One region of the Mesorhizobium sp. M0011 genome, then DNA from elsewhere that is predicted to be linked to it. Evidence: riboswitches for the same ligand, from Rfam matches in the RefSeq annotation. Region 1 holds a riboswitch; each other region holds the start of a gene.
What was found. A riboswitch is a leader RNA that binds a small molecule or an ion and turns the genes downstream of it on or off. The one in region 1 is predicted to bind cobalamin.

Region 1 (3,270 bases):
GAGCGCTCGCCAAAAGCGCTCTCTCGTCGCTTCGCGCTGTCCTCAATGCTAGCGATCCGCCCCTGAACAAGCGGGTCATGGATCCTCGTGGATGTCACGCGCGTGGCGGCAGCCTCGGCAGACGCTTTCAACGCGCCTGCCACCGCATCCCTGCCTTGGGACAGGGCCCGGGCCAGCAAGACCAGCTCGTCGGTCTTCTGGGCCGCGAAGGCGAGCCACGACCTGATGTCGGCGTCGAGTTCCGTCTCCATGCGCAGATCAATCGGCACATGCAGCATCGAGCAAGAAGGCGCGATCTCGACGCGGTCCAAGGGCCAGCCGGCGACGATCGGTTTGATGCGGTCGAGAATGGCGGGCAGGTTCGCACGCCAGACGTTGCGGCCATCGATCAAGCCAAGCGAGAGCACCAGATCCTTCGGAGCGAGCCGACCCACCGTTTCCAGCTGCTCGGGAGCGCGCACGAGATCAATATGCAGCCCGGCCAAGGGCAGAGAAACCGCGGTTTCGAGATTGTCTCCCAGCGACCCGAAATACGTAGCCAGCATGATCTTCAGCTCGGGCGCGGCTTTCGACAGCTGGCCATAGGCGAATTCGAACGCAGCTCGTTCGTTCGGGTTCAGATCGAGGACAAGCGCTGGCTCATCGATCTGCACCCAGTCGGCTCCCGACAGCTTCAGCCTCTGCAGGACTTGCTCGTAAACGGGCAGCAGCCGCGGTAGGAGCGCGATGGGACCGAACCCCTCGGCAGGCGATTTCGCCAGCTTGAGGAAGGTGATGGGTCCAAGGATGACTGGGCGTGTGTGAATGCCGAGAGCTTTGGCCTCGAGGAAGTAATCGACCGGCTTCGATGACGAGAGGGCGAACGTCTGATCATCATCGAGTTCCGGCACAATGTAGTGGTAGTTGGTGTCAAACCACTTGGTCATTTCCATCGCGGTTACACCAGGTCCATGAGCCTCCTCCTGGTGACCAGCGTGTCCACAATCCTCCGTCTGACCCTGGTTGCCGCGCGCCATTGCGAAGTAGATGTCAAGTGGGACCTCGCCGCTATTCCAGCCGTAACGGGATGGAACGGCCCCGACCATGGCTGCGGTGTCGAGCACATGGTCGTAAAGCGAGAAGTCGTTCGACGGGATTTTCGACACGCCGCGATCGCGCTGCTCTTCCCAGCTAGCGGCACGGAGCGCCTTCGACGTCGTGAGAAGGTCGCCAGCGGACGATGTTCCGGACCAGTAGCTTTCAAGCGCGAATTTCAGTTCTCGCCGACGACCGAAGCGCGGCACGCCGAGCGTTGCTACAGGAATTTCCTGAGAGTCAGTCATGTCATACCCCGATGGTTGGGGCGCCGATGACAAGGAAGGCGCTAGCAGACCGGCACGAACGCCGGCTTGCAGCGGCCACCGAGACACCCCGCCCGTGGACGTAATTCGCCGTGGCAGGTCTCCTGGCTCGCGGGGTCATAGCCTCTACCCGTCTTCCTGAGGGTATTCGCCTCAGTGACATGACTGGGGGTTGGCTCGCCGCTAACAGTTGCGGGGGCAGCGCCGGCATTGCACCGGCTTCCCTCTTAGCTCCGCTGCGGCAGCGCCGCACGCGAGAACCACGACACGCAGACAATCACAGCAGTCCGCTCTTTTGTCAATGACGCATAACGAAATGTTTATGTCGTTATGTGAGTTCGCTTTTACGCTTGTCTAACATTGTGAAATATTCAGTCGCCCATTGGCGGCGCTGCTCCGCTGCCACCATTGTCCAACTAATGGATCCCTGTCGGGCTGCGACATCCCTCGCAGGTCGCCGATGAAGGATTTCGGACAAGACTTCAAGCGCGTGACAACGTCGTTAGAACGCAGAAGATCGCATTGGTGGCGATGTTTAACGATGCGGCGGCAAGCCGTGCGTGCGTGGTAGAAGCGGTTTTCTCGGGGTGAGCGCCAAACCGCGGGAATTGGCACGCCAGTCGTCATCACGGGTGACTAGGCAATCGTGATGACTCCGCTCGGCGGCAAGAGACCACACTGGCGGAGGCGGAGGCCTGGCTCAAGGGTCTGATGCAAAGCCCGACTGTGGTCCCGATAAGCCGCTTAAGCCGCATTCAGGCGGTCAGTATAAGTATCTCTCTCTCCAAGCGCTCGGCATTGAGGGATGCGCAAATGCAGGCAAAGCTCGCGTGCTTCATATTCTGCATCATACGATCGGCAGGACCCAGTTTTTATCCAGTGCACGCGTCAGCGCGGTGTGCAATTCTGGCTCGGTCCGATACGAAGGCATTTGGGCCTCGCTGATCCAGCCCAAGCCAACATAGTGGAAGTGATCCGCAGGGACCGTAACCCGGCTGCTGTCCAGTTGCCGAACGAAGTCCTGGCCGCTCTTGAGATCGCGGTAGCTATCTCGTCGGAGAGCCTCGGATTTACCAGCAGGGCGTCCTCGCCGAAGTCTTCGGCCGCGCCGGCAAACTTCGATAACACCAGAACGCCAGGGTCGCTCGGATCTTGTGCAGCAATGTATTCTTTCGCCACAAGATTCATGCCATCGCGCAACGGCGTCACAACGCAAACACGCGCGGCTCTGTAAAGACCCGCGATCTCAGCTTGGGTGAACGACCTGTTCTCATAGATAATCGGCATCCACTCGTCCGTGCCATGCCGGTTGTTGACTTAATTGACGAGTCTTTCGACGTCGCGCCGATATTCGCTGTACGCTTGGATGTCGCCACGTGAGGGAGTTGCGATTTGCAAGAGCGAGACACGTTGCGGCTCGACTGCCAGCAGATCGAAAGCTTTAATCCGATTGTCGATGCCCTTGGTGTAGTCGAGCCGATCGACGCCGATAACTAGCTTTGCTCCACCAAGTTTCAGCTGCGAAATGTAGGCTTTCTGCGCCTCAAGCGAATCTGCGGCACACTGTTCGAATCGCTTCGGATCGATACCTATAGGAAACTTTTGGCATTGCGTCTGGCCATGGTCCGAGAAAACGGCCCCGTTCTTGCTCTCCAGCCCCAAATGAGATTGGACACAGGCGAGGAAATTGCTCACATCACGGTCGGTCTGAAACCGAGCAGATCATACTCGAGCATACATTTCATTAGCTCGCCAGAATTGGGCACGCGCTCCATCATGTCAGACTCCGGCCACGGCGTATGCAGGAAATGGCCGATCGGCCTGTCAATGCCGAGTTTGTGCAAATCAGCGCCGAGCGGCAGGATGATAGTCATGAACCCAGTAGACTGCGTTATCTCCCAATTCGGACACCGCGCGCGCCATGAAGGCA
Region 2 (3,270 bases), on a different contig from region 1:
CAGGCTGCCGCCAGTCCGGCGAGGTCGCTGTCGGTGAAGGACAGGGCCACGATATCCGCCGGCGCCTGCCGCAGATCGACCGGCTCGGCGAGGTCGTCGAGCGAGGCGGATGTCGTGGTGAGGATGTGCATCGCAACCCGTGTCCGAGATCAGCCGGCGAGTATACGCTCGATCGCCGGGCGGTTCAGCCCCTTCAGGCCGATGACGACGAGACGCGAGCGGCGGTCGTCCTGCGCGGTCCAGGCGCGGTCATAGTAATGATTGACGCGCGGCCCGACGGCCTGCAGCAAGAGCCGCATGGGCTTGCCGCCGACCTCGACGAAGCCTTTTACGCGCAGCACGTTCTCTTCTTCGGCGACGGTGGCGACGCGCTTTGCCAACTCGTCCGGATTGGCGATCGAGGCAATGTCGACGATGAAGGTGTCGAAGTCGTCATGCTCATGGTCGAATGCGCCGTCATGGTGGGACTTGCGGTTTTCGATGTCGTCCTCGACGGCGAGACCGAGACCGAGCAGCACGGAGGGATCGACCTTGCCATGCGACGTCGGCACGATCTTCACCGCGCGGGCGGAATGTTCGTTGATGATGGCGTTGGCGCGGGCGGTGCCGGCGGCGTCCATCAGGTCGCTCTTCGACAGGATGATCAGGTCGGCGCAGGCGATCTGATCCTCGAACACTTCTTCCACCGGATCGTCATGGTCGAGCGTCTCGTCCCCGGCGCGCTGCGCCTGCAAGGCATTCATGTCGTTGGCGACGCGGCCTTCGGCCAGTGCCGGCCCGTCGACCACGGCGATGACGCCGTCGACTGTGACGCGGCTCTTCACGCTCGGCCATTGAAAGGCCTGGACCAGCGGCTTGGGCAGCGCCAGGCCCGAAGTCTCGATCAGGATGTGGTCGACCCTCGGCGTCAGCGCGAGGATCTTGTCGAGCGCCGGGACGAAATCGTCGGCGACGGTGCAGCAGATGCAGCCATTGGCCAGTTCGACGATATTTTCCTCCGGGCAGGTGTCTATGCCGCAGCCCTTGAGGATCTCGCCGTCGATGCCGATGTCGCCGAATTCGTTGACGATGATGGCAATGCGCTTGCCGCCGGCGTTTTCCAGGAGGTGACGGACCAGCGTCGTCTTGCCGGCGCCGAGGAAGCCGGTGACGACGGTGCAGGGAACGCGGGAGAGGTTCGCAGGCGAATCTGGGGCAGTCATGGTCAATCCTTCAGCAGGTCTAGGGGAGGGATGCGGGCAACGAGGCCGCGCTTCAGGCTATCGGGACGGCCACGCCACGGGATCAGACCGTCGATCGAGGTGGCGAAAAGCTTGGCACCCGTGATGAGGTCGGCGCCGCTGGTCGCTGTCAGGTCGCCGAAGACATAGCTCCAGCAACCGTCGCGCAGGATGGCGGCGCTGAGGCGGCGCTTGCAATTGCCGAGGCATTCGACGCTGCGGATGCGGATGTCGTCGCCAGATGCGGCGCGGCGCGTGTCGTCCGCCAGCAATTCGCCGGCGCGGGGATGAGCGTCGGCGCCGGTCTCATCGCGGCAGGAGGCGCAGACGATGATGGTGACGCCGGCCAAGGCATCATCATGGCCGGACGAGATATCCGCTGTGCCAGCCGAAAAACTGCTGTCGTGGTCCAAGATCGTGCTCCTTGCCCGGAAACCCGCCGGGCGATCGGATTCTAAAGTCGCAGACGGCAGGTCTCCTGGCTCGCGGGTCATCGCCTTGGTAGCCGCCTTCCCGGGAACTCCCCAGTGGCTTTCGGCCTTGGCTCTTCGCTTACAGTTGCGGGGACAGCCGCGGATTTGGGATTTTGCCCCGCACCGCATTCCCTCTTAGCCCTTGCCGTTGCGGGCAAGGGACCATCTGGAACCGGATTTAGGCTTTTGCGGGCGGCGGTGTCAACGCGAGCTTACGACACGGCGATGTCGGCCAGCGCCGGCCCCAAATCCCCGGCAGGCGTCACTTCGATGCGTTCGAGACCGAGCCAGCCCTGCATCTGCTTCAATTCCTCGAACAGCTCTGCAGCGGTTTCAGGCGGTGCACCGGGCTCCGCATAGGCCGCATGGACGCGCAGTATGCTGGCCGGGCGATCGGCCTTGAGGTCGACGCGTGCCACGATCCTGTCGCCGAGCAGGAACGGCAGGACATAATAGCCGTATTGCCGCTTGTCGGCCGGCGTGTAGATCTCGATGCGGTAGTGGAAGTCGAACAGCCGCTCGGTGCGCGAACGCTCGAAGACGACCGGATCGAAGGGTGCCAGCAGGGCGCGGGCCTCGACTTTGCGCGGCTGGCGGGCGTCCCGGTGAAGATAGGCCGGCTTGTCCCAGCCTTCGACACGCACCGGCATCAACTCGCCTGTTTCGACGAGCTCCTCCAGCCGGCCTTTCATGTCGGCGGGCGACAGCCGGAAATAATCGCGCAAATCGCCTGAAGTCGCCACGCCGTGGGCGCGGGCGGAAATGCGCAGCAATTCGCGGTGCGCGTCCTCAGGCGTCGGCACTGGAAGGTCGAGGACCGCCTGCGGCAGCACGCGCTCGGGCAGATCATAGAAACGCTCGAACCCGCGACGGTGCGCCGTGGTGATGCGGCCGGCCCAGAACAGCCATTCGAAGGCGTGCTTGGCATGGCTCCAGCCCCACCAGCCGCCCGAGCCTTTCTGGCCCTCCAGCGCGGAAGCGGCGATCGGGCCGCGCTCGGCGACCTGGCGGTAGATCTCTTCGATGTAGCCGGCGTGCTCGCGGCCCCATTTGGCGAGCCCCAGATACATTTCCTCGCCGCGCTCGGCGCGCTGCATGCGCCAGCGCATCAGCGGGTATGTCTCGACCGGCAGGAAGGAGGCCTCGTGCGCCCAGTATTCGAAAACAGTGCGCTTGCGCGTCACGGCCGCGTTGTCGAGCAGCGAGAACGGGTAGGGGCCAAGGCGCGAATAGAGCGGCATATAATGAGCGCGCACCACGGCGCTGACGGAATCGATCTGCAGCAGGCCGGTGCGGGAGAGGGTGCGGGCAAAATGCCGGCGGTCGGGCGTACCGGTCGGGCGGGGATCGAGGAACCCCTGGGCGGCAAGCGCGATGCGACGGGCCGTGGGGAGCGAGATCTTTTCCTTCATGCAGGCATCACTTTGAAGTGTTTTGACCGAGGGTCGAAAGGCTGATTCCAACCCATGCTAGCAGGGTTTTGGCGGCATCCATGTCAGGAGAGAAAAGTGGAGTAATAGGCGCAGGAAATCAAACAGGAGCGGATCGGACCAGTTTGCCGCGATATGCCGTCCAGG
Region 3 (3,270 bases), on a different contig from region 1:
GGTCGCTGCCCTGAGCGGGCGTCTGGGCAGTCGATTCCGCGGTCTTGGTGGAAGCCGTGTACGACTGGTCCACCGTGGCGGCAGGCTGGTTGGAGCCGTTCGAACCGTAGTTGTCGCTGCCGGCGAAAGCGCTGCCGGAGATGGCCAGAACGGCGGCGGCAGCAATGAGGATCTTGTTCATCTTAAATACTCCTGAATGTCTGAATTTCGCCAGGGCGGCGGGCGAGCCCGCCGTCGACTGGGAATCGGCTGTTAGTTGTTGTCGAAGAGGTTGCGGTCAGCACCCTGGGCAGGCGCCTGAGCAGCCGGTTCCGACTTCTTGGTCGAAGCGGTGTACGAGCTGTCGACAGCAGTGGCTGCCGCGGCGTTCGAACCGTAGTGGTCGCTACCAGCGAAGGCGCTGCCGGAAATGGCCAGAAGGGCTGCGGCAGTGAGAATGATCTTTTTCATTTTTGTACTCCAGTATCGTCTTTTTCCGTCCGTCTAGCGGCGTGTCTTGGAAATGAAATCGCGTCGTTCGGACAGCCCCGATGTGGGAGGGCAACCCCGCCTTTTCCAATCACGAAGTTGTTCCGTGTGGACCATGAATCCACACCTTGAAATTGTGCCAAGGGAATCTACGGTATATTTTTCTTCTTTAAATCAGCATGTTAAGTGTAACCGCTGGATGGATCACTGACTGTTTCAGAGGCCCAGCGTTCACACCGTCCTGCACGCACCGTCAACAGAAACGAACCGTTCGGTTCGATTTTAGATCGAGCTAATAGTCACTTTTCGAAACCGTTAACCTTTTTTGACCCCGCCAAGGGGTCCGATTCGGGGATATCGCAGCCGGCAAAATGGTCATCCGGGAGGTGGATTTCAGCCCGCGACGGTCTGCGGGAACGTTCGCAGGCCGTGTCGCGCCGCATGGATACGATGTCGTTTTCATGCCGACGGCGCGCCCCCGATCGTGGTTAGATCATACCATCTCAGGTGCCGCTTCGTGACGACGAGGCGGAGAATTGGGAAGCCGGTCAGAATCCGGCGCTGCCCCCGCAACGGTGGTGGAGTTCAAGTCGCAACGGGAGACCACTGGGCAACTGCCTGGGAAGGTGTCGCGATGGTCCGCAAGGACAACTCCAGAGCCCGGAAACCAGCCCGAGATTGTTAGACTCGACTGATCGCGGTGGGCGGTCAAGAGGTGGATAGCGCATGTCTGGCACCTAGCCGGCCTGCGTTTCAATCCTTCCTCCATCACCACCAGTTCAGTCCTTAGAAACGAGGACAGGACATGGATACCCGCAACGACATGCTGAGGCTCCTGAAGGGGCGCCGGCAAGGCTTTTCGCTGGAGCAGCCCTTCTACACCGATCCGGACTACTTCAAGCTCGACATGGAGCTGATCTGGTATCGCGACTGGCTGTTCATCGGCCATGATTGCGAACTGCCGAAGCCGGGCAGCTACATCACCGTGCAGATCGGCGACTATCCGGTGGTCCTTGTCCGCGACCAGCACGGCAAGATCAACGCCTTCCACAATTCCTGCCGCCATCGCGGCAGCCGTGTATGCAACACGGAGAAGGGCACGGCGGCAAAGCTCGTCTGCCCCTATCACCAGTGGACCTATGAGCTGGACGGCCGCCTGCTGTTTGCCCGCCAGATGGCCGACGGTTTCGACAAGAGTGATTTCAGCCTGAAGCCGGTCGCCTGCGAGAGCGTCGGCGGCTACATCTTCATCTGTCTGGCCAAGGAGCCGGCGGATTTCGCGCCGATGCGGGCGATGATCGAACCCTATCTTTTGCCGCACCGGTTGCGTGAAGCAAAGATCGCCTTCGAGAGCACGATCGTCGAGAAGGGCAACTGGAAGCTGGTCTGGGAAAACAACCGCGAGTGCTATCACTGCGCCGCCAATCATCCTGAGCTGTGCAAGACCTTCCCCGAGGCTCCGACCGTGACCGGCGTCAACGGCGCCGACAGCGACCCTGAAATGGTCGCGCACTGGGCCAAATGCGAGGCATCAGGCCTGCCGAGCAAATTCCGCATCGATCCGGCAGGGCAGTACCGCGCCACCCGCGCGCCGCTGCTGCGCGATGCCGTCAGCTACACCATGACGGGAAAACGGGCGGTCCAGAAGAACCTGTCCGACAGCGTTTCAACCGACCGCATCGGCTCCTTGCTGCTTTATCATTATCCGACAACCTGGAACCATATCCTCGGCGACCATGCCGTCACCTTCCTCGTGCTGCCGATCAGTGCCACGGAAACCGCGGTGACGACAAAATGGCTCGTCCACAAGGATGCGGTCGAAGGCGTCGACTACGATCTCGCTGAGCTCACCCATGTCTGGACCGAGACCAACGACCAGGACCGTCGCATCGTCGAGGAAAACGCCTTCGGCATCTTGTCGCCGGCCTACGAACCAGGCCCCTATTCGGAGCTGCATGAGGGCGGCGTGATCCAGTTCGTCGAGTGGTACGCGTCGTTCATCGGACCGCGCCTTGCAGAAGGCGACCGGCCGGCCCTGCGCAGCGTCGCCTAGCCCAGGGGACAAGAGGATGAATGCGATGACGGACCTTGGCCTCTATCGCCATCTCGACCAGATGACGCCCTGGAACGACAGGCTGCAGGTGCTGGAAGTGATCGGCGTCAGTGACGAAGCGCCTGACGTGAAGACCTTCACCTTCCGCTCCGACAACCAGACCTGGTTCCGCTACAAACCGGGCCAGTTCGTGACGCTGGAATTGCCGACATCGGACGGGCCGCTGATGCGCACCTACACGCTGTCGTCCTCGCCGTCGCGGCCGTTCTCGATCGCGGTGACGGTCAAGGCGCAGGCGGGCAGCACCGGTACGCGCTGGATGTTCGACCATCTGACGCCCGGTTCGCACGTCAAGGCCTATGGGCCGACCGGCGACTTCTCGCTGCACAGCCACCCGGCGGCCAAATATCTGTTCATTTCGGCCGGCTCCGGCGTGACGCCGATGATGTCGATGCTGCGCTGGCTGAACGACTGCGCGCCATGGACCGATGTCGGCTTCGTCAACTGCGCGCGCCGCCCGGAAGAGATCATTTTCCGCAAGGAACTCGAGCTGCTCGGCAGCCGCATGCCCGGCCTGTCGCTCGGCTTCATGATCGAGGAGCGGTCGAGCCGCGAGGGCTGGTTCGGCCATATGGGCCGCATCGACGCGATCCGGCTGCCATTGCTGGCGCCCGATTTCCGCGAGCGCGAGATCTTCTGCTGCGGCCCCGATCCCTTCATGCGCGCCGTGCGCGGCATGCTGGAAGCCG

Region 2: another riboswitch for cobalamin. It lies ahead of NKK51_RS06895 (DUF1636 family protein); the one in region 1 lies ahead of metE (5-methyltetrahydropteroyltriglutamate--homocysteine S-methyltransferase).
Region 3: another riboswitch for cobalamin. It lies ahead of NKK51_RS22290 (aromatic ring-hydroxylating oxygenase subunit alpha); the one in region 1 lies ahead of metE (5-methyltetrahydropteroyltriglutamate--homocysteine S-methyltransferase).

What each region holds. Positions count from the first base shown of each region.
Region 1 covers NZ_JAMYVQ010000033.1:23,435-26,704, forward strand. The annotation lists gene metE (5-methyltetrahydropteroyltriglutamate--homocysteine S-methyltransferase) at 1-1,322, opposite strand, end outside; cobalamin riboswitch at 1,418-1,620, opposite strand; partial or broken gene NKK51_RS27095 (alpha,alpha-trehalose-phosphate synthase (UDP-forming)) at 2,229-3,035, opposite strand; gene NKK51_RS27100 (trehalose-6-phosphate synthase) at 3,032-3,214, opposite strand; gene NKK51_RS27105 (hypothetical protein) at 3,186-3,270, opposite strand, start outside.
Region 2 covers NZ_JAMYVQ010000004.1:274,509-277,778, forward strand. The annotation lists gene NKK51_RS06885 (cobaltochelatase subunit CobN) at 1-131, opposite strand, end outside; gene cobW (cobalamin biosynthesis protein CobW) at 150-1,202, opposite strand; gene NKK51_RS06895 (DUF1636 family protein) at 1,205-1,633, opposite strand; cobalamin riboswitch at 1,672-1,875, opposite strand; gene NKK51_RS06900 (winged helix-turn-helix domain-containing protein) at 1,906-3,105, opposite strand.
Region 3 covers NZ_JAMYVQ010000022.1:14,524-17,793, forward strand. The annotation lists gene NKK51_RS22280 (DUF680 domain-containing protein) at 1-181, opposite strand, end outside; gene NKK51_RS22285 (DUF680 domain-containing protein) at 253-450, opposite strand; cobalamin riboswitch at 957-1,158, shown strand; gene NKK51_RS22290 (aromatic ring-hydroxylating oxygenase subunit alpha) at 1,274-2,521, shown strand; gene NKK51_RS22295 (FAD-binding oxidoreductase) at 2,547-3,270, shown strand, end outside.